Regions from separate parts of the Paenibacillus urinalis genome, predicted to be linked through region 3. Evidence: predicted binding sites of a transcription regulator. Region 3 holds the regulator's gene; each other region holds the start of a gene.
The links. The regulator LexA, encoded in region 3, represses DNA repair genes until DNA is damaged. The targets are predictions, from matches to a motif close to CGAACATATGTTCG.
Positions count from the first base shown of each region.

Region 1: a site for LexA is predicted at 3,144-3,157, ahead of addB (helicase-exonuclease AddAB subunit AddB). Genes of this name have one in related genera too.
Region 2: a site for LexA is predicted at 2,728-2,741, ahead of recN (DNA repair protein RecN). Genes of this name have one in related genera too.
Region 4: a site for LexA is predicted at 1,553-1,566, ahead of PUW25_RS11200 (SPL family radical SAM protein). Genes of this name have one in related genera too.

Region 1 covers NZ_CP118108.1:4,068,124-4,073,045, forward strand. The annotation lists gene addB (helicase-exonuclease AddAB subunit AddB) at 1-2,975, opposite strand, end outside; gene PUW25_RS18830 (class I SAM-dependent rRNA methyltransferase) at 3,320-4,702, opposite strand; gene PUW25_RS18835 (Na/Pi cotransporter family protein) at 4,832-4,922, shown strand, end outside.
Region 2 covers NZ_CP118108.1:3,750,377-3,755,298, forward strand. The annotation lists gene spoIVB (SpoIVB peptidase) at 1-780, opposite strand, end outside; gene recN (DNA repair protein RecN) at 900-2,621, opposite strand; gene ahrC (transcriptional regulator AhrC/ArgR) at 2,763-3,212, opposite strand; gene PUW25_RS17335 (hypothetical protein) at 3,238-3,723, opposite strand; gene PUW25_RS17340 (TlyA family RNA methyltransferase) at 3,842-4,666, opposite strand; gene dxs (1-deoxy-D-xylulose-5-phosphate synthase) at 4,802-4,922, opposite strand, start outside.
Region 3 covers NZ_CP118108.1:3,537,703-3,542,624, reverse strand. The annotation lists gene PUW25_RS16280 (N-acetylmuramoyl-L-alanine amidase family protein) at 18-611, shown strand; gene lexA (transcriptional repressor LexA) at 813-1,445, opposite strand; gene PUW25_RS16270 (LysM peptidoglycan-binding domain-containing protein) at 1,624-1,992, shown strand; gene PUW25_RS16265 (DUF896 domain-containing protein) at 2,155-2,358, shown strand; gene PUW25_RS16260 (hypothetical protein) at 2,407-2,922, shown strand; gene PUW25_RS16255 (HAD family hydrolase) at 2,966-3,748, shown strand; gene PUW25_RS16250 (FixH family protein) at 3,816-4,256, shown strand; gene PUW25_RS16245 (acireductone dioxygenase) at 4,303-4,857, opposite strand.
Region 4 covers NZ_CP118108.1:2,418,979-2,423,900, forward strand. The annotation lists gene PUW25_RS11195 (SulP family inorganic anion transporter) at 1-514, shown strand, start outside; gene PUW25_RS11200 (SPL family radical SAM protein) at 667-1,494, opposite strand; gene PUW25_RS11205 (aldo/keto reductase) at 1,683-2,540, shown strand; gene PUW25_RS11210 (amidase family protein) at 2,706-4,658, shown strand; gene PUW25_RS11215 (Gfo/Idh/MocA family protein) at 4,799-4,922, shown strand, end outside.

The sequences.
Region 1 (4,922 bases), 530 kb from region 3:
AGATATGTGAGCATCTGCAGCGACAGACCGTAAAACACCTCATGCAGCTTCAGATCGGTCTGGCTGGATTTATAATCAATAACCCGAAGTAAAATTTCGCCATCTTCTCCTTCGGCTACATCTACCCGGTCAATTCGGCCTACAATTTGCATGACAACGCCATTATCTAATGTAAATGTCAGCGGGGGCAGCGGCTTGTCCGGACCAAAATCAAGCTCCAGTGCCAAGGGTTCAAAGCTGCCCCTTCTAGACTGCTCACCCAGTATAATGGAAGCTCGGCTTACGATATTTTTGAGCTTGCGAAAAATATATCCATAACGCTGTGTACTCAGCAAAATTTCACCTTGCAGCTGAGGTGCTAGTACATCCACGGTCTCCTCTGCATAGGAAACGCACTCCTCACGGCTGAGGTTCGCCCAGCTTAAGTTCTGCTCCTTCAGCTTCATCGCCATTTTGCTGAGTGCCGCATGAAACAGCTGTCCGATATCAGGGGCCTTAAGACGATACACTTGTCTCTCCTTCAGCTTCAGACCGAACGAGACAAAATGAGAGAAAGGGCATAAGGCAAACCGTTCCATACGAGATACACTGGTCTTGAGCTGTGTTCCGTACAGCTTGAAGCTCGTCTCCTTCGTGAGCGTGCGAGTACGGTTCTTATAAAATACAGATTCGAGCATTCGTTCAAGTCGAACCTGCATTTCCGGATGTGCGAGGTACCAGTTATATACCTCCCACCAGGACTCCTCGATGTTCTTTCCTCTTCGCCATTCCCGAAGCTCACCCATCAGATAGGACATTGTTAGGTCGGGACGAAGCAGGAAGCCTGCTTGCTCCTTCCATTCGGGTGCTTGTCCCGGCCGGGAGAGCAGCGGACGCTCCTCCAGCCCAGGAAACATCCGCTTCAAATGACGAATCATTTCTGAAGGGTGGAGGGACTTGCCGTCTTCATCTGCAAGAGGATAGCTGATCCATAGACTGTGGCTCGCTTGGGTAAACGCAGCATAGATTAAGAAGCGTTCATCCAGCATTTTGCGTGTCACGTCAGGACCTAGCTGCATGCCATACTCCGTAAGCACGGATCTTTCCGAAGCCGTTAGAACTCCTTCCTCCTGCTGGATTTGCGGCATGACACCGTCTGTTGCACCAAGAATAAATACATGACTGACCTTACCTGTCCGAGATCGATCCAGACTTCCGACAAGCACTTGATCCAGTGCAGGAGGAATCAGTCCCAGCTTCAGCTCAGCCAGTCCTGTCTCTATGACTCCTGCAAACAGCTCGGCATCCAAATGCTCGGTGCCCATCATTTCCACGACTTGATCCAGCAAATCCAGAACCGCGGTCCAGATCCCCCGATGCTCCCGAGCCTGCTCAGGACTTCCTTCCTCCAGCGCCTTGCTGCTCAGTGCATCCAGTTTACGAGCGATGTCTGCATCCTCTAGCAGCTTGAATAGAGCGATACATTGCTCCTTGGCCGTCTTCGCTTTTTTGAACCTCTTCTCAAAGGTAAACAATGGGGATACAATCGTCTCACGACATTTCTCCATTAAGTACAGGAACCGGCTGCGATTAAGCTCAGAACCAGCTGGCCCATCTTCTTCGAGGGACAAACTCGGCACTCCCTTCCACGGCTTGCCGTCTGTCCATCTATAGCCGGAAATTCCGGATGCCAGCACGTAGTTCTCCAGCATATCCATATCGTATCGACTAACGGACCCATCGAGAGGCAGCAGCAGATCCGTCTTCACCGCCCGGAATACGTCCTCATACTTCCATCGTCTATTGATGACATCCAGAGCGGACCTGATCAACTCGGCAAGCGGATGATGCAGCTCATCTCTGCGCTCGTCCAGGAAATAGGGAACATCGTAATCCTTGAACAAGGGTGCGACGATATGCCCATAATCACCGAGATTGCGGACAAGGACTGCCATATCCCGGTAACGAACTCCTTCTTCTCTTGCCAATCGTCTGATTTCTCGCAGGACGCCTTCGACCTCAGCTCTTCTGTTCTCGGCCGCAAAAACATGAATTCCTTCATGACCTGCATCCTTCATACGGACGCGGCGGCCCTCGAAGCCTGCTTCCAGATGCGCAAGCGCCGAAGCTGCATAACGAGGCGAGGGAGAGGGATCGGTCGGTAAGTGATCTGTAGTACATTCTATTGCTGTATCTTCAGCGATTCCTTTCAGTTTGACGTAAGACATGCCTGCAGAGTAGAACAAGTTCATTTCATTCGGCATATTCATCGCATCATAAGGCTTGTCCAGAGTCAGCGATATGGTTACGGAGTTCGCATTCAGCAGTAATTGTCTGATAACGGAGAGCTCCTGCGGAGTAAAGCTGCGGAAGCCGTCAATCCAAACATCAGCCTGCTTCACATAATCCGAGGACGGGATTCGCTCTGCCAATTTGTCCAGTGTATCTTCTTCATCCATGTATAATCGGGATACTTCTTCCTCGAAGTCCCGGTATACGGTTAAAATATCATGAATCTTGTGATGCAGAATCGCACCTGCGAAAGGCACCTCCATTACTCGCTCAAGCTCTTCCTTCAAAGATTGTTCCTGAGTTCCGTATCGCTTCATTTCCGCATACAGGGAACTTAGTTGATGGGCAAATCCCATTTGTGTACCCGATGCAGAGAATATTTTAAGCTCATCCTTGCGCTTTTGCATAATTTTGTAGAGCAGCATTTTCTTGCCTTCGGCCCGAATCGGAATAAGAGCCGAGCCTCCCGTTTCCTGCATTACTCTCAAGCTGAGCCTGCGAAAATCAAGCACTTGGGCTCGGACGGAGCCGTTCACGCCTTGAGAACGAATCATTTCGGATTCTGCCTGGAAGGAAGCCTGTTCCGGAACGATAAGGATTATAGGATTTCCTGCAGGGTTCTCATGCAGCTGAGCCGTAATTTGATTCATAATGGCCGTGCTTTTTCCACTGCCGGCTCGTCCAATCATCATATGAAGCGGCATTTATTGAATTCCTCCCTTTCTATATTCGAAGCTATATTTGAAACTACATCATCAGCATACTGACATGTATGTATTTGCTATCAGCCTTTTTGCACCCTAAATATTTAACTAAAAGAGACCAAAAACCTTATAAAGTCTAAGCACAAGTATAACATATCTCACTCAACAGGAACATGCGTTTGGTAATTCTAGTAAGTCAAACCATGCTAAATTTCTTCCAATCGAAGCACATGCATAAGTTCCTACAAACTTTCAATTTATCGTCGTTACATCAACATACGTACAGTAAAAAAAAGCATCCGAACACTCTTTCTACAAAGAGAATAAGGATGCTTCTTCTATGATTAATTTATGCCGGATGGCGTTTTCGATCGAACCTCGAAGATAGCAAATTTTAAATAATGCCCCTCTTCTACGCCCAAAATTTGAGGATGGTCTTTACCCGCAGCACGCCAATCTACAAGTCTTAATATTTTGCCTGCATCGGCAGCTGCATCCTGAATCGTTTCAAGGAACAAATCGGGACGCATATGGTAGGAGCAGCTTGCTGTTACAAGATAGCCGCCTTCATTAACGAGCTTCATGCCATGCAGATTGATATCCTTGTAGCCCCGAACCGCGCCTTTGACTGCCCCTCTTGTCTTGGCAAAAGCAGGAGGGTCGAGGATGACTACATCAAAGGTACGTCCACCTCCTGCCGTCATGGCAAGCGACGTATCTACCTTTTTGTCAGCTTTTGCCCTTGCAGCACGCTCCTCCAAACCTTTAACCTGATTTCTTAAATACTGAAAAGCGTCATCAACTACAAATTCAACACGATCCTCAAAGCCATTCAGCTTCACGTTATCTCTGGCACTTTCAATCGCATGCTCCGAAATATCAAGACAGGTTACCCGCTTAGCTCCGAATTTGCAGGCATTCAGTGTAAAGCTGCCTGTATGCGAGAAGCATTCAAGCACATTTGCACCGTCCCAATAAGGGAAGGTTACGACTTTACCGCTCTTGTTGATTGGAGCGAGGGTCTTCACCCCATCTTGTTCTACCTCTTGAATTGTAATTCCACTTCTGCCACCCCAGCCTGTCATCAGCGGTTCAATGGCTGCGCGGTTCTCCCGTTGATCGAAGAAATAACCGGTCTTCTGTCCCTGCTCGATATCAACCTTTATCTTAAGTCCGTTCTCCGTAACGGTTACATGTCTTGGGCATTCTCCATAGAGCAGACCTTTGACCTGTTCAAGCCCCTCCAGCTCTCTTACACTGACATCGCTTCGCTCATAGATGCCCTTCGGCTGTACAACCTCGACCAAAGCCTCGACGATCGCCTCACGGCACAGATCCATACCTAGAGTCAGGATCTGAACGACAAGCACGTCACCGAATCGATCCACCACAAGCCCGGGAACATAATCTGCCTCTCCATAGATGAGACGATAAGCATCACCCCCGGTAACAAAGCGGTCACGATGCTGCAGCGCTTGATCAAATTTACGGACAAAGAAGGCCTTGTCCATCGTCGTGACCGGTTCATAGGAAACGACCCGTACAGTAATTTGGGATGCCGGATTATAATACCCTGTTGCCAAGTAACGGCCTTGATGATTCTTCACCTCAACCAATTGTCCTGGCTCCGCACTTGCCTCTACCGACTCAATTTCATTTTTGTAGATCCAGGGATGCCCCTGCTCTACTCTTTTTTTACGGCTCTTTGTAAGAATAACCGATGCCAAAATGCCTACAACTCCTTTTATCATCAAGTAACCCCTCACTCACACAAGAAAGTCATGGTTGTCCTGCTACAAACATAAGATGGACAGTAGACAAAGTCATGATTAGAGAGAAGGTGCCCTTGTAATATCATGTTACATTCTATTGTGTTTCCTCTATTATATGGATTAACCATATTCTTTCTAGGCATGAAGCTGATGGAGGCTTCACTCTATAAGCTCA
Region 2 (4,922 bases), 210 kb from region 3:
AGTTTGTGTGTTCATGTCCGTAATTACGTGACCTAATGCTCCATACACACCTTGATCGGGAGCATAGAAGGTTAAAGTCCCTACACCAGCTGCTGAATCTCTAATGTAGAGTCCAAGCCGCCATACCTGATCTTCTTCGTCAAATGCTGGTGTAAGCTTGGTCTTCAACACTTTTCCTTGACGAGTTAGCGTAATCTCAATAGGCTTCTTAGACTTCCCAGCTTCAAGAACTGCATCTGCCACTCCATTGACCCCAGTTAACGATTTTCCATTCATATGGGTAATCAAATCACCGAGCTTAATACCCGCGGTTTCTCCAGGAGATATCGGTGTCTTATTAGCGGAATGAACCAAATGATGACCCACCACTAATATCCCTGCTGATTTTACTTTGACACCAATAGTTTGGCCGCCTGGCACAACCTTGAGATCAGGAACGACCGTGACATCCGTTGTTTTGAACGGAATTTTGCCAAATAGCTTCCAAGTAAGCTTGGTCGCACCTTCACGCTGCGGATACAGATGAACAGAGTGGGACTTGGATTCATCCTTAAGACCGCCGCCATTCTTACTGAGATTGACTTGCAGAACTTCAGGATGTTCAGACACACTTGCATCGACTGGAGCTGCTACTTTAAGATCCGTTTCGCGTCCGGCAAACAGATGAAGCTCATCCGGCAAAGATGCGTAACTAAATACGGGCAATAGGGTCTGTCCAATAAGACAGATAGAGAAGACAACAATAAGACCGATTAGTTTCTTTCCAAGGCTAGGCTTCAAGTGGCTGTCACGCTCCCTTTGCTTCGTTCGCTTGACGAAAGGTGGTCGCCAATTGCGTAACTATAACATAACCTTGGCCAGGTCCTTTTATTACTGTCAATCATTGTTCCGTACAGCAGTTATGCCCCTTTTTTGGCTTCAGCAAGTTTCAGCATTTCTTGAGCATGATGCAATGTCTTTTCTGTAATTTCAACACCGCCCAGCATACGGGCAAGCTCTGTCACTCTGCCCTGTTCTGATAAGGACTCGACCTGCGTCATTGTCCGTTCATCGTGGACATTCTTCTCAATGAGATATTGATGATCTGCCATACATGCAACTTGAGGTAAATGTGTTATTGAGAACACTTGGCATGTTGAGGACAAAATAAACAATTTCTCAGCAATCGACTGAGCTGCCCTGCCGCTGACACCTGTATCAACTTCATCAAATATGAGAACCGGTATTTGATCGTGGCGTGCAAATATGCTTTTTAGAGCCAGCATAATACGCGACATTTCACCTCCGGATGCAATTTTGCCTAATGGTCTTAGGGGCTCTCCAGGGTTAGCTGAAATGAGAAACTCTACATTGTCTATTCCATGCTTGGTTATTCGAATGCGCTTCCCTTTCCACTCCACACCCTTAGGATCTTCCATAATGGAAATCTGGGCACGCATTGTAGTTCGCTCCATTTGCAGATCCTTGAGCTCACGCTCCACCTGATTGGACAGCTCTTCAGCACAAATTTTGCGTGCCTCACTCATCTCTTCTGCAGTTTCCAATAATCCCTCTAATAATTGATTACGCTCTGCAAGCAGTTTCTCTAAGCGTTCATCTTTATTTTCCAAATGATCGGTTTCCCGTTCAATCTGAACATAATACTGAAGTATGGATTCTACACTTTCACCATATTTACGCTTCAATCCGGTAATCATATTAAGGCGCTCTTCGACCTCCGATAACCGAACAGGATTAAATTCGATCCCATCCCGGTAGCTCCGCAGCTGAAATGCCGCATCCTCCAGTTGATAAAATGCAGATTGAAGCTGTTCCAGTATGGGATGAATACCTTTGTGATCATATTCATTAATATCTTCGAGCTTCGAGATCGCGTAGCTCACGGCTTCGAGTCCCTGTGAACCATGAAGCAGCTCATACGCACCTGATACCGAATCCATCATCTTTTCGCTATGAGATAGTTTGACCCTTTCTTCGGCGAGGGATTCATCTTCACCGGGAACAAGGCTCGCAGCTGCAATTTCTTCCAGCTGAAATCGATACATATCAAGCATTTGATATGCTTTTTGACTGGATTCCTGAAGCTGTCTAAGCTCCTTCTCTACTTTGACAAAAGCTCTGTATTGCTCACTATACTTTATCTTGATGGGTCGAATGATCGTTTCTCCGTATGTATCGAGCAGACCTAAATGCTTCTCTGCTCTAAGTAAACTCTGGTGCTCATGCTGTCCATGGATATTAATTAATTGTTCTCCGATTTCGCGAAGCATTGTCAGATTCACGAGCTGACCATTGATCCGGGATACGCTCTTACCGGAAACTGTAAGCTCACGGCGAATAACCAGATGTTCATCCGGCTCCGCCTGTATTCCGAGCTCGGTAAGCGTGTTCCATACGGGGTGATGAGCAGAAAGCTCAAATAAGGCCTCCATCTCGGCCTTGTCACAGCCATAGCGGATTAAATCTGCGGAGCCTCGTCCTCCTGCAATCAGTCCCAAAGCATCTATAATAATTGATTTACCTGCGCCCGTCTCCCCGGTCAACACGTGAAATCCTGAATGAAAATGTACATCAACTGCTTCAATAACGGCTAAATTTCGGATTGATAATGTGGAAAGCATGTTCCAACACCTCCAATGATAACTGTGGCAGCCCTTCTACAGGGAAGGGAACACCTGTTGCTATTTTCATCTTCGATGTATACTTTACACTATTTCTCACCAAAAAGAAACATACGTTCGTCTGTTTTTTTGAAATTTTGATTAAGAAATGTAACTCATGATTTGATTGATAACCGTCTTGCTGTTCTCTTCATTTCTGCATATTACCAGGATGGTATCATCACCGCTGATCGTACCCATAATTTCCGGCCACTCAATGCTGTCAAGAAGTGCGGCCACCGAATTGGCCGTGCCTGGCAAAAACTTCATGACCACCAGATTTGTCGTATAATCGACGCTGAGAAAATTATCAACCAGGGCCCGTTTCAATTTTTGTCCTGGGTTATATCTCTGGTCCGTAGGGAGTGAATATTTATACCTTCCATCGTCGGTCGGAATTTTTATGAGCAGCAATTCCTTAATATCACGAGATACAGTTGCCTGAGTTACCTGATAACCTGCCTGCCGTAATGCCTCGACAAGGTCATCCTGAGTCTCAATGTCATTTTGACTAATTATTTCCCTGATTTTGATGTGTCGTTGTCCCTTCATACTTGCCTCCATCCAATGCTATAAATTAATATTCGTCTTCATGCTCCCAAATATAATCATCTTCATCTATAAGCGTGATTAGCTTCAAGTTATTATCGTCCGTATCTACATACAGTAAACCGTTACAGTTCGGGTACAGCAGCAAATAGGGCAGCAGGCGGTCTCTAAGTCCAGAGCCTGTCCATTCCTGCGGCATCCGGCTTCTCGAGGTCTTCACAATGAACACCTCATCTTCTTTCTCTGCCACGTAATCAATGAACAGCCGGCTGTACAGAGTCTGTTTATCTACCTGGAAGGTCAGCGGGACTTTAAGTCTTCCTCCAATGACCTCATAACCTTCTCTTTCCAAAATTTCGAGTGCGGGATGCTCTTGAATTTCTTCATTGAGTACAAGCTCTGGCAGCTGTTCAGGAACCGGCTCCTGAAGCCATCTGCGAATGCCATACAACACCCAGAATACAATAATGATCCCGAGAAAAGCGATAACAAATTTATCATATTGGCCTTCCATCCATCTCACCTCTCACAAGGAGATATTCGTTAACCAGAAAAAATATCCTCTTGTGAATTTAGGAAATGCGCTGGTTTTATGAATCCAGCAAAAGAAACCCATCTAAAAAAGATGAGTTTCAATGAAAGGTATGGCTCGCTTCGTTAACCACGGCCTCAATCAGATGATCAATATCAGGTCCCGCAGATTCCACATCTTCTCCACCAAGACGCCAATGGGCCAAAAACTCAATATTTCCTTCTCCACCTGTAATCGGCGAGAATGTCAAATCAGACAATGCCAGGCCAAGCTCACTTCCGTATTCGAGAAGAGAACGCAGAACCTCTGCATGGACCTTGGGATCTTTGACAACCCCTGTCTTCGGAACTTTTTCTCTTCCCGCCTCAAACTGCGGCTTGATCAAGGCTACAATATCAGCCGGCTGCTTAAGCAGCTGAATAAGAGGTGGAAGTATAATCTTTAAAGAGATGAAGGATACATCAATGCTCGCGGTATCCGGTACAGGACCTGTCAAATGCTCAGGTGTCACATACCTAAAATTGGTTCTTTCCATAACCGTGACCTGTGGATGGTTGCGAAGCGACCAATCCAATTGATTGTAACCTACATCGATCGCATACACATGTGATGCACCATGCTGCAGTGCACAATCTGTAAACCCGCCTGTTGAAGAACCAATATCAAGCATCGTTCGCCCTTTCATCTCAATATGGAATTGACGAATTGCTTTTTCCAGCTTAAGTCCTCCGCGCCCCACATAAGGATGTACTGCGCCTTTCACTCGAATGACAGCCTCACGGGGAATTTTCATTCCTGGTTTCTCAATGCGTTCTTCATTGGCATAGACCAGACCTGCCATAATTGCTGCCTTGGCCTTCTCGCGGCTTTCGTAATATCCCTGCTCTACCAGCAGGACATCCATTCTTTCTTTGGGAACTGACATAATTTCTCCTGTCGTGTAGATTAAACCACATAGCTATAGAGCCCAATATGAGCATAACTGCCCTTATTGGACTCTATAATTCTCGGGCTTGGTTTATATCATTTCATCTTCTAAATTTTTACGGAAACACATTCATCATGAAGGTGTGCTGGTCTTTGGAAGATCATAGGCGAACTCAAGCTTCAGCTTCCGCATCTCTTCAATAACCGCCTGTACCGTAAGCCCCACTTCCTCGCGCTGCTCCTTGACACTTCCG
Region 3 (4,922 bases):
TGTGATTGATCCTGGGCATGGAGGCAGGGATTCAGGTATTCCTAACACGCGAAATGGATCAATTTATAGAACTGAAAGAGCGAACGAAAATAGCCAATGAATTAGCTGCAGATGCAATTATTTCAATCCATTGTAATGCGGGCGGTGGTGCTGGGGGTTTTGAAAGCTTTCGTTATACTTCAGCTAGTCTGAAATCAAAAGAGCTTCAGGAAACTCTGCACGAAAGTATTATAACTGAACTGAGAAAATACAACGTGATTGATCGCAAACCAAAGACAGGCAATTTGCATATGCTACGAGAATCCAATATGTCGGCTGTATTGACTGAGAATCTGTTCATCGACGCTGACGCCATTCTACTACAAAATGATCAGGTGATTGAGGCTATTATTGACGGGCACGTGGCTGGAGTAGTTCAATTCTTCGGTTTGGAACAGAAAGACGTGATGATAGCAGCAGATGAGGAAGATCTTAACATGGTAAGTCCATGGGCTAGAACAGCTTGGGAGCAAGCTGCTTTAAAAGGATACATGGATGGAACACGTCCGAGAGATTCTGTAACTCGGGAAGAACTCGCAGCGATCTTGATTCGTATAGAGAACAATAAGTAAAGTTGATGATTAGACGATAGTGAAAAAGGCCATTTTACATAATAGTAAAAGGGCCTTTTTCTATTTGTGATAACAGCTTTTTTCAAAGCGAATCAATTAGACGCATTTAAATTATACCTAGCAATAAACCTTATGAAAAAAGGAGAGATCTTCCAACGAAGACCTCTCCTTAAAATATACAAGAAATAAAAGAATGGCTAATTAATGAAGGAAGTCACGGAACAAGCCGATAACCTTACCCAAAATGGTTACTTTTGTAAGCCGGAGAGGTTCGTATGTAGGATTCTCTGGCTGCAAGCGAATATGGTCCTTCTCTTTATAAAAAGTCTTAACGGTTGCTTCATCATCTTCCGTCATCGCGACGACGATGTCTCCGTTATTCGCTGTTTGTTGCTGGCGGACGATAACATAGTCGCCATTCGAAATTCCCGCCTCAATCATACTGTCCCCGACAACAGAAAGCATGAATACTTTCTCCTCACCAACATACTGCATCGGCAGCGGGAAGTAATCTTCAATATTCTCTGTAGCTGTGATCGGAATACCCGCAGTAACTTTACCCACTACAGGGACGCGAGCAACGGTCTGCGTAAATTGAAGAACATTATCATCACCATCATCTTGACCGAGCAATTCAATAGCCCGTGGCTTAGTAGGGTCTCTGCGAATTAACCCCTTCTTCTCCAGACGATCCAGGTGTCCGTGAACGGTTGAACTGGAGGCCAGGCCAACAGCTTCACCAATCTCTCTTACGGACGGCGGATATCCCTTCAATCGGACTTCATTGCGTATAAACTCCAGAATTGCTAATTGCCTGCTGGATACCTTCGACATACCGTATCAACTCCACATAATAACGTTTGGGAAAATTATAGCATAGAACCTCCGTTCGTACAAACATTAGTTCTAAAAAATACAGAACAATTGTTCTCAAAAACTATTGCCCAAAACACATGTTCGTGTTATAGTGAGTTCTGTAAGGAATGAGAACAAACGTTTGGAGGTTGAAATAATGCTTAAATACAGCACTTATAACAGCATACATTCTAGAACAGATGAAATGACGAACAATAACTTGGGTGAGACGATACATATTATAATGAAGAAGAACAAGCAGAGAATAATTCGTTTGATATTAATAGCGTCAGTCCTGCTTCTGAGCTTAACTGGATTCATGACGGTATTTGCAGACGCGGGACAAGAGACGGCATACGAGAAGGTTGTTGTGGAACCAGGTGATACCTTATGGGCAATCGGTTCAGAGCATAAACCAGAAGGTATGGATATAAGAGATTATGTTAACCAAATTCAACATATTAATGGATTGTCCAGCAGTGATATACAAGTAGGGCAGCTCTTAAATCTTCCTTATTTTGATTGATATGTATAATTCTTTTATAATCTACAACATGCTAAGGACGCGGCTTGATCTGCGTCTTTTTTGTATTTTGTACTAAATACAGACTATACAGGTATTTACCTTGACAACCTTTTCTAATCATGTCAAAGTTAAAGAGACTATGCATTTTGGAGGGGAAGAAAGTTGGATATTGAAAGTCTAGTTGCGCGGATTAATGAGCTTGCCCGCAAGCAGAAGGAATCCGGGCTTAACGATGAAGAATTGGCTGAACGGACTGAGCTTAGAGAGATCTATTTGAACAACATCCGCAGCAACTTCCGTCAGCAGCTGGAATCCATTGAGATTGTGGATGATGTAAGCGGCGACACGTATTCAAAAGGAAAATGATTTAATAAATAGGTCCATGCTTTTGTTATAGATTGAAGGAGGATACTCATGGCGAGTTCATTTGAAAGATCAGTGAAGAAAAATCAGCAGAAAATTAATAAAGATCGTAAAAAAAGAGGCCAGCCATCCATCGGATCTGGTGTTGAACAAGAGGATGTATTTAAAGGAAGAGCATTTTTGTTCCCATTTGTACTCGTTGTCCTATCATTCATGTTCCTGACTCTTAGCGGTTTGACGACAGATGGAGTAGGAGCATTTGATTGGGTTGTATTTGCGCTTTATCTTGGACTTGCTCTGATGTACTTTATGCGCCGGCCGTATCTCAAAGTCGGTAAGAAGCGGATCAAGACGATTAAGCTAAGCAGAGAACGTTCCATGGGTCCAGAGGATATTAAGAAAATTGTCCTGGAAAAAGGTTCTGTTGTTGTTGAACGTAATGGCAAAGGCGGTCCTTGGGTGTTCAGCAAACTGCTTAATCTATATGATGTAGAAGCGATGGGAGCACGCCTTGTGCAATACGCACAGAATCATCAAATACCTGTCGAAGATAAGAGAGTAAAGTAAGAAGCCTAACATACGATACCATACTTTCGGGGGAGAGAGAAGCATGTCAATCAAAGCAGTGCTATTCGATTTGGATGATACACTCTTATGGGATGAGCGGAGTGTAGAGGAAGCTTTTTACGAAACATGTCTAGTTGCATCTAAGCAAACAGGCGTTGATCCTCATGAACTGGAGACTTCTGTCCGCAATGAAGCAAGGAAGCTGTATGAATCGTATGAAACGTTTGCTTTTACAAAAATGATTGGCATTAACCCTTTTGAAGGATTGTGGGCTCATTTTAATGGGAGTGACAGAGCTGAATTTAAGCAGCTTGAAGAGATTGCTCCTACGTACCGTAGAGAAGCGTGGACTAAGGGTCTTCTTGCTCTGGGTATTGATGAGCCGGAACTCGGTGCGGAGCTTGCAGAGCATTTCGGTAAAGAACGCCGAAGCCGTCCTTACATGTATGATGAGACATTAGAGACGCTGGCTGAGCTGCAAGGTAAAGTGAAGCTTCTCTTATTAACCAATGGCTGTCCTTCTCTTCAACAAGAGAAGCTGGATGGGGTGCCTGATCTAGTTCCGTTCTTTGACCATATTGTGATCTCAGGTACGTTTGGCAAAGGAAAACCTGATCCTTCCATTTTCAAGCATGCTCTGGAATTGCTGGATGTATCTCCAGACGAAGCGCTGATGGTTGGCGATAAGCTTACTACAGATATTAAGGGAGCTCTTGCATCTGGAATTAGAGCGGTTTGGATCAATCGTAATAACAAGCTGAACGAAGAAGCCTACACTCCAGACGTTGAAATTAAGCATTTATCTGAAATCAAACAAATGTTATAATCTTCCATGTAACCGCATCTGCTGCAGAGCAGCGGCGGTTTTCTTTTTACAGAATACAGGAAGGAAGATGAAGATATTGAAACTCTTCTTGCAATCGAACGGCTTCACTCCTATCCGGCAGCATATCTCGATGGGTTTCATTATACTAACTCTATGTATTCTAATCTCTGGCTGCTCATTTAAAGCTTCTTCGGAGCCGATTGCTCTCATGGAACCGATTGACGTCAAGCTGAGTGTTTCGAGTGAAGAGATAAGTTTGAATGAAACCGTACATATGGAAGCTGTGGTGACTCAGGAAGCAGATGTCGTAGGTGATGCAGATGAAGTCATGTTCGAGGTTGCTACATCGGATGGTGTCAGTATGGAGTTTGAAGGGGAGCACCAAGGGGAAGGAGTATATGTATTTGACTATCAGTTCAAAGCTGCGGGAGAATACAAGGTTACTTCTCATGTAACAGCAAGAGGCTTTCATGCTATGCCATCAGTGCACATTGTGGTAAAAGAATAGCAGCAATTAACAGTATTGGACAAACAAAAGAAAACCTAGGACAACCTCATTGAGGTTGTCCATTTTTAATATAAGCTGGATCTGGGTAAGGAGATAGGGTCCACCCGTTCTCTTTAATCGTTAATCGAACGGCAATGACTTCCTTATTCTTCATTAGAGCAAAGGAGTGCGGAGTGTTCTCAGGAATAGCAATGACATCCCCTGCGGTTAGCTCTATATCAAAATAACCAGTGTCTTCATCCGCCTTCATACTTAGAATACCGTTGCCTGACAGAATAGCATGCGCACCTTCATCTCCATGTGCATGCATTTCTTCGAGCTCAGCTAGCTTTCCTTCAAGGTTGGAAGTGGCATTTGACAGTGATATGACTTCCCATTGTTGATAGCCGCGACGTCCTGCCATATCAGAAATTTCTTCTTTATAGAGGTCTAAGACTTGCTGCTGCTCTTCGTCAGATAACAGCTGGTTACGCTTAAGCTCTGCCGGCAGCTTAGATGAATCCCATTGCTCATAAAGCACATGATAGTCTTTTAGATAATTACGAACGTTCTCCACTCCACTAATTCTTTCATTCGTATTTTTGATTAAAATTTCTGGCATAATTATTCCCTCTTTTCTAATTGGTTTAATGAAGCCTGTGTTCTGCCTTTGCTCAGTGTTGTTCG
Region 4 (4,922 bases), 1.1 Mb from region 3:
CGTTCTGGCTGGAATCATGGTCATGGTCTGTATCGGGACGTTTGATTGGTCTTCATTCCAATATTTGAAAAAAGCGCCCCGTTCGGATGCCATCGTCATGGTGGTTACCGTAATTATTGTCGTTGCCACTCATGATCTCTCCAAAGGAGTTATTGCTGGTGTCATCTTAAGCGCTGTGTTCTTCGTGGCGAAGATATCGAAACTGGAAGTGACCAAGCCAGCGGAGGATGTCAAGAAACAGGTGTTCAAAGTGAAGGGGCAATTATTCTTCGCCTCTACCACGACATTTGAACAATCCTTTGATCTGTCTGTACAAGATCGCGACATTGTCATTGACTTCTCCAATTCTCATGTTTGGGATGATTCTGCTGTAGGCTCGATTGATAAAATCATCTTGAAATACAGAGAGAATAACAATGAAGTAAGACTGACCGGACTAAATGAAGCAAGTCAGCGCATGATCGATAAGCTGGCGGTATTTACAGACAGCAAGGGTAAATTGAATACACATTAAAACAGGTATTCTTATGATATAACATTACCCGCGAGGAGGAATATCAAGGTACAAACGGATGAAGTAACAGGGTGAACAATATTTTGCTTGGTGAAAAATAAGAAGGTCCTGCTCTGCTGAAAACTCAGTAGTGCAGGACCTTCTTGTATATCTTAAGGTTCAAAGCCCTGTTGACTAATATATACACGCTCCTCCGGAAAAACGCTTCGCATCCGAGACAGAACGATTTGATAGGCAGTGGAGTCATACCATGCGGTTGAATCTATTTCATCATATAAGGCATCAATCCCCAGCTGTCTTGTTCTTTTGCCGCCGCTGCCATCTCCCATGAAATAATCATCAATGGTAACGCGGTTGGTCGCACAATAGAGCTTGGACGCAAAAGCCTCGCTGCTGGGCAGAATCGGAGCGATCGCTGCTTGAGTCGGAATGCCCGCCTCGGTTAATTCCTGCAGTGCCTTCATTCGGGCAGCAATAGGAGGGGCAGAGGGAGAGAAATGTTTTCTGACCTCATCCAGATCGGTTTCGATCGTAAGACTGACACGCACCCTGTCTCCCAATGCTGTGAATAAATCGATATCCCTTGTGACGAGGGGGCTTCTGGTTTGTACCAGTATAAAATCAGGCGGAGATTCGCACATCACTTCCAGCAGGGAACGAGTAATCTGCTCTTTATATTCGATGGGCTGATAAGGATCTGTACTGGAAGACATAAAGATCGTAACCGGCCCCTTAGCTGTGGCACGCTTTAATTCCTTGCGGAATACAGTTGACGCTTCCTGCTTCACATCTACCCAAGTTCCCCATTCCGACCCGCGAAATAGAGAAACAGGCATCCGGCGGACATAGCAATACGAGCATCCGAACGAACATCCCGTATATGGATTCAATGTATGGGTGTAGCCAGACAGGAATCCAGTTCCTTTATTCATCAGTGACTTTGGAGTTTTATATAAATATTGAATTTCTCTCTTGGACATCGATAACACCTCTATTCTTATAGAACAGATTCTATTATAATTCATTAAAGGTCGTGTGGGAACATATATTCTCATTTTTATCCCGTATGATACATCTTTCGATTATGAGATATAAGATTCGGGTATAACATTCGTAGCCGGATAATCCAGCAATTACCTATATTACTGCATAAAAAGGAGATGTAACGATGATCAAGAGAAATACAATCAAGCTGGCAGATGGAACTGTGCTTCCTGCAATCGGACAAGGAACCTGGCGTATGGGAGATGATCCTTCCGTACGAAGTGAAGAAATGGCCGCACTGCGTCTTGGTGTTGAGCTGGGGATGCATGTTATTGATACCGCGGAAATGTATGGTGAAGGCTTGTCCGAATCCCTTGTCGGAGAAGCGATCCAGGGCATTAGGGAAGAGGTGTTCCTCGTTTCTAAAGTATATCCGCATAATGCAGGGCGAAACCGAATCATTACCCGTTGTGAGCAGAGCCTGCGCAGACTGAAGACAGATCATTTGGATTTGTATCTGCTTCACTGGAGAGGAGACATTCCTCTCGCCGAAACGGTAGAAGGAATGGAGAAGCTGGTTCAGGACGGTAAAATCGCGCGTTGGGGCGTTTCCAATCTGGATACAAAAGATATGGAAGAGCTGCTATCTATATCTAAAGGCAGTAATTGTGCGGTTAATCAGGTACTGTATCACCTCGGCTCAAGAGGGATTGAGGTTGATCTGATGCCATGGCAGACAGAGCGTCAGATCCCAATTATGGCTTATTCTCCGCTTGCGCAGGGAGGTACACTTCGGCGTGAAATTACTGGCAATGAGACCGTAAAGGCAGTTGCAGAGAAGCATGATATAACCCCGCTGCAGTTAATGCTTGCTTGGAGTATTCGGAACGGTCAAGTTCTCGCTATTCCTAAAGCTTCTAAGGAGGAGCATGTGATACTGAATGCTGCTGCATATGAGGTAGAGCTGACGGAGGATGATCTCAATGAGCTGGATTTAGCATTTCCGAAGCCAGATCATAAAGTACCGTTAGAAATGATTTAATTTATGTTAGAAAACTTTACAGGTGTATCTGAAATTTCACATTAATTAATCTATTCTACCTATTACATGTTAAAATCTTGCTCAAATCCTCTTATTTACAAGTCTATCATTCTATTATATGTTAGTTTAAGTAACATAAATAGAATGAGGGCGAGGGAATGAAGTATGAGGAATAGCAAAATGCAAATGATGAGTGTGCTCTTGGCTGGAGGACTGCTGCTTCCTGTGGCCGGCTTTCCTGGCGAGATGGCGGCTGCGGCACCTGTCAGCACGGAATGGTCTGAATTTATGGAACTCGATTGGGCCCCGAGTGAGTGGACTGTGGAAAATGAACGACACAAGACCATCAGTACGGAACAGTTTGCAGAGCTCATTAATCTGGCGGCGAAGGAAGCCGGTTCGGAGCGCCTCATTACAGAAGTTTCACAATCGGCTAAGATTAACAGAGAAGTGGCAGCCCGCTTGTTGGATGAAATGATTGATGTGCCTTACGTTGAAGAAATGATATATCAGGATATTCCGATCAGCAGTCCTTATGCAAGCTCAATTGGTGTAATTACGACGGCCGGTGTGATGAAGGGGAATGCTGAATATACATACGGTTATGGCAAGCCCCTTACCAAGGGGGATGCAGCAGTTGTTGCCCTCAGGGTCTATCAATATTTACAGCCGGTGAGTGTCGTTGAGGCATCGATCTCGGATTTGCAGAAGGCAATGACTTCAGGAAGAGTTACCTCCGCAGAGCTGGTGGATATGTATCTGGAACGCATCGAAAAATACGATGTAGAGGGTCCGAAGCTTAACTCTATTATTTCCCTTAATGAGCAGGCGGACGAGCTGGCTGAAGAGCTGGATGCCGAGCGTGGGCAGAGTGGAGCAAGAGGTGCGCTTCATGGAATACCTGTCATTTTAAAAGATAATTTCGATACAGCGGACATGCCGACTACAGGAGGCTCGTTAGCATTAAAAGAAAGTGTTCCATTAGATGATGCTTATCAAGTGGAGAAGTTAAAAGAAGCCGGGGCAATCATACTAGCGAAGTCCAATTTGCACGAATTTGCATTTGGTTATACCACAGTAAGCTCTGTGTCTGGTCAAACGCTGAATCCGTATAATGTATCCAAAGTGCCGGGAGGCTCAAGTGGCGGGACAGGAGCGTCGATCGCGGCGAGCTTTGCTGCAGTAGGGATGGGCAGCGATACCGGCGGTTCTATTCGAGTGCCGTCTTCATTTAATAATCTGGTCGGTATTCGTCCTACCATTGGTTTATCAAGTCGAGACGGAATCATGCCGTTAGCATTGACACAGGATACAGGAGGGCCGATTGCTAGAACCGTTGCTGACGCGGCTGCGATCCTTGACTTAACGGTAGGTTATGATCCTGATGACGTGACTACAGCAGCAAGTGTAGACCGCATTCCGGAATCATATTTGCATTATTTGGACCCAGCGGGATTAAACGGAGCGAGAATTGGTATTGTCCGAGAAGTGTTTGGCTCAGATCCAGATATCAATAAGGTGATGGATGAGGCGATACAGGACATGAAAGACCAAGGTGCTATATTCATTGATGATGTTGAGATTCCTAACTTCAAACAGATTAACAGCTATGCCAGTCTCAGTGCATGGGAATTCAAATTCCAGTTTAATGATTATCTCGAATCGCTGGGAGAAGAACGCGCGTATAAGGATCTTACGTCGATCATCGAATCGGGCTTATATGATGAATCGGTGAAGACACAGCTCATGGAGCGCAACAATCGGGAATCGCTTGAGGATGAGTCTTACAAAGATATTGTTCTTCATCGTACCAAGTTAGCGCAGAATGCTGTACTTAAGATGATGGCGGATTATAATCTGGATGCCCTTATTTTTCCTACTTCCGCAAACCCGATTTCAGAGATCGGGGATGAGCAAACCATCGGCGATGGCTTTAAGCTCAGCTCCTTCACAGGTTACCCGACAATAACGGTTCCGGCTGGCTTCAGAGCTGCTGACAACATGCCGGTTGGGTTGGATTTCATCGGAAGACCTTTCAGTGAACCGACATTGATTAAGCTTGCCTACTCCTATGAACAGCACACCCAGCATCGCACGGCTCCTGCCTTAACTCCATAAAGATGGGTCAACATTATCGAACAGCGGCGGATTTATGAGTCCGCTGTTTTTTTTTGCGTGTCCAATCCAGAAATTGAGTCAGTCCCTGGGGCGATGTGTTATAAATAGGATGATATGAAATGGAAGGTTGAGGATGAGAGATGGATAAAATCGTATTTGCTGTAATTGGGGCTGGATGGAGAGCTGAATTTTTTATGCGAGTTGCTGCAATGCTGCCGGATCTATTTAAAGTAAGCAGAGTATTGGTCCGAAATGAGGCTAAGG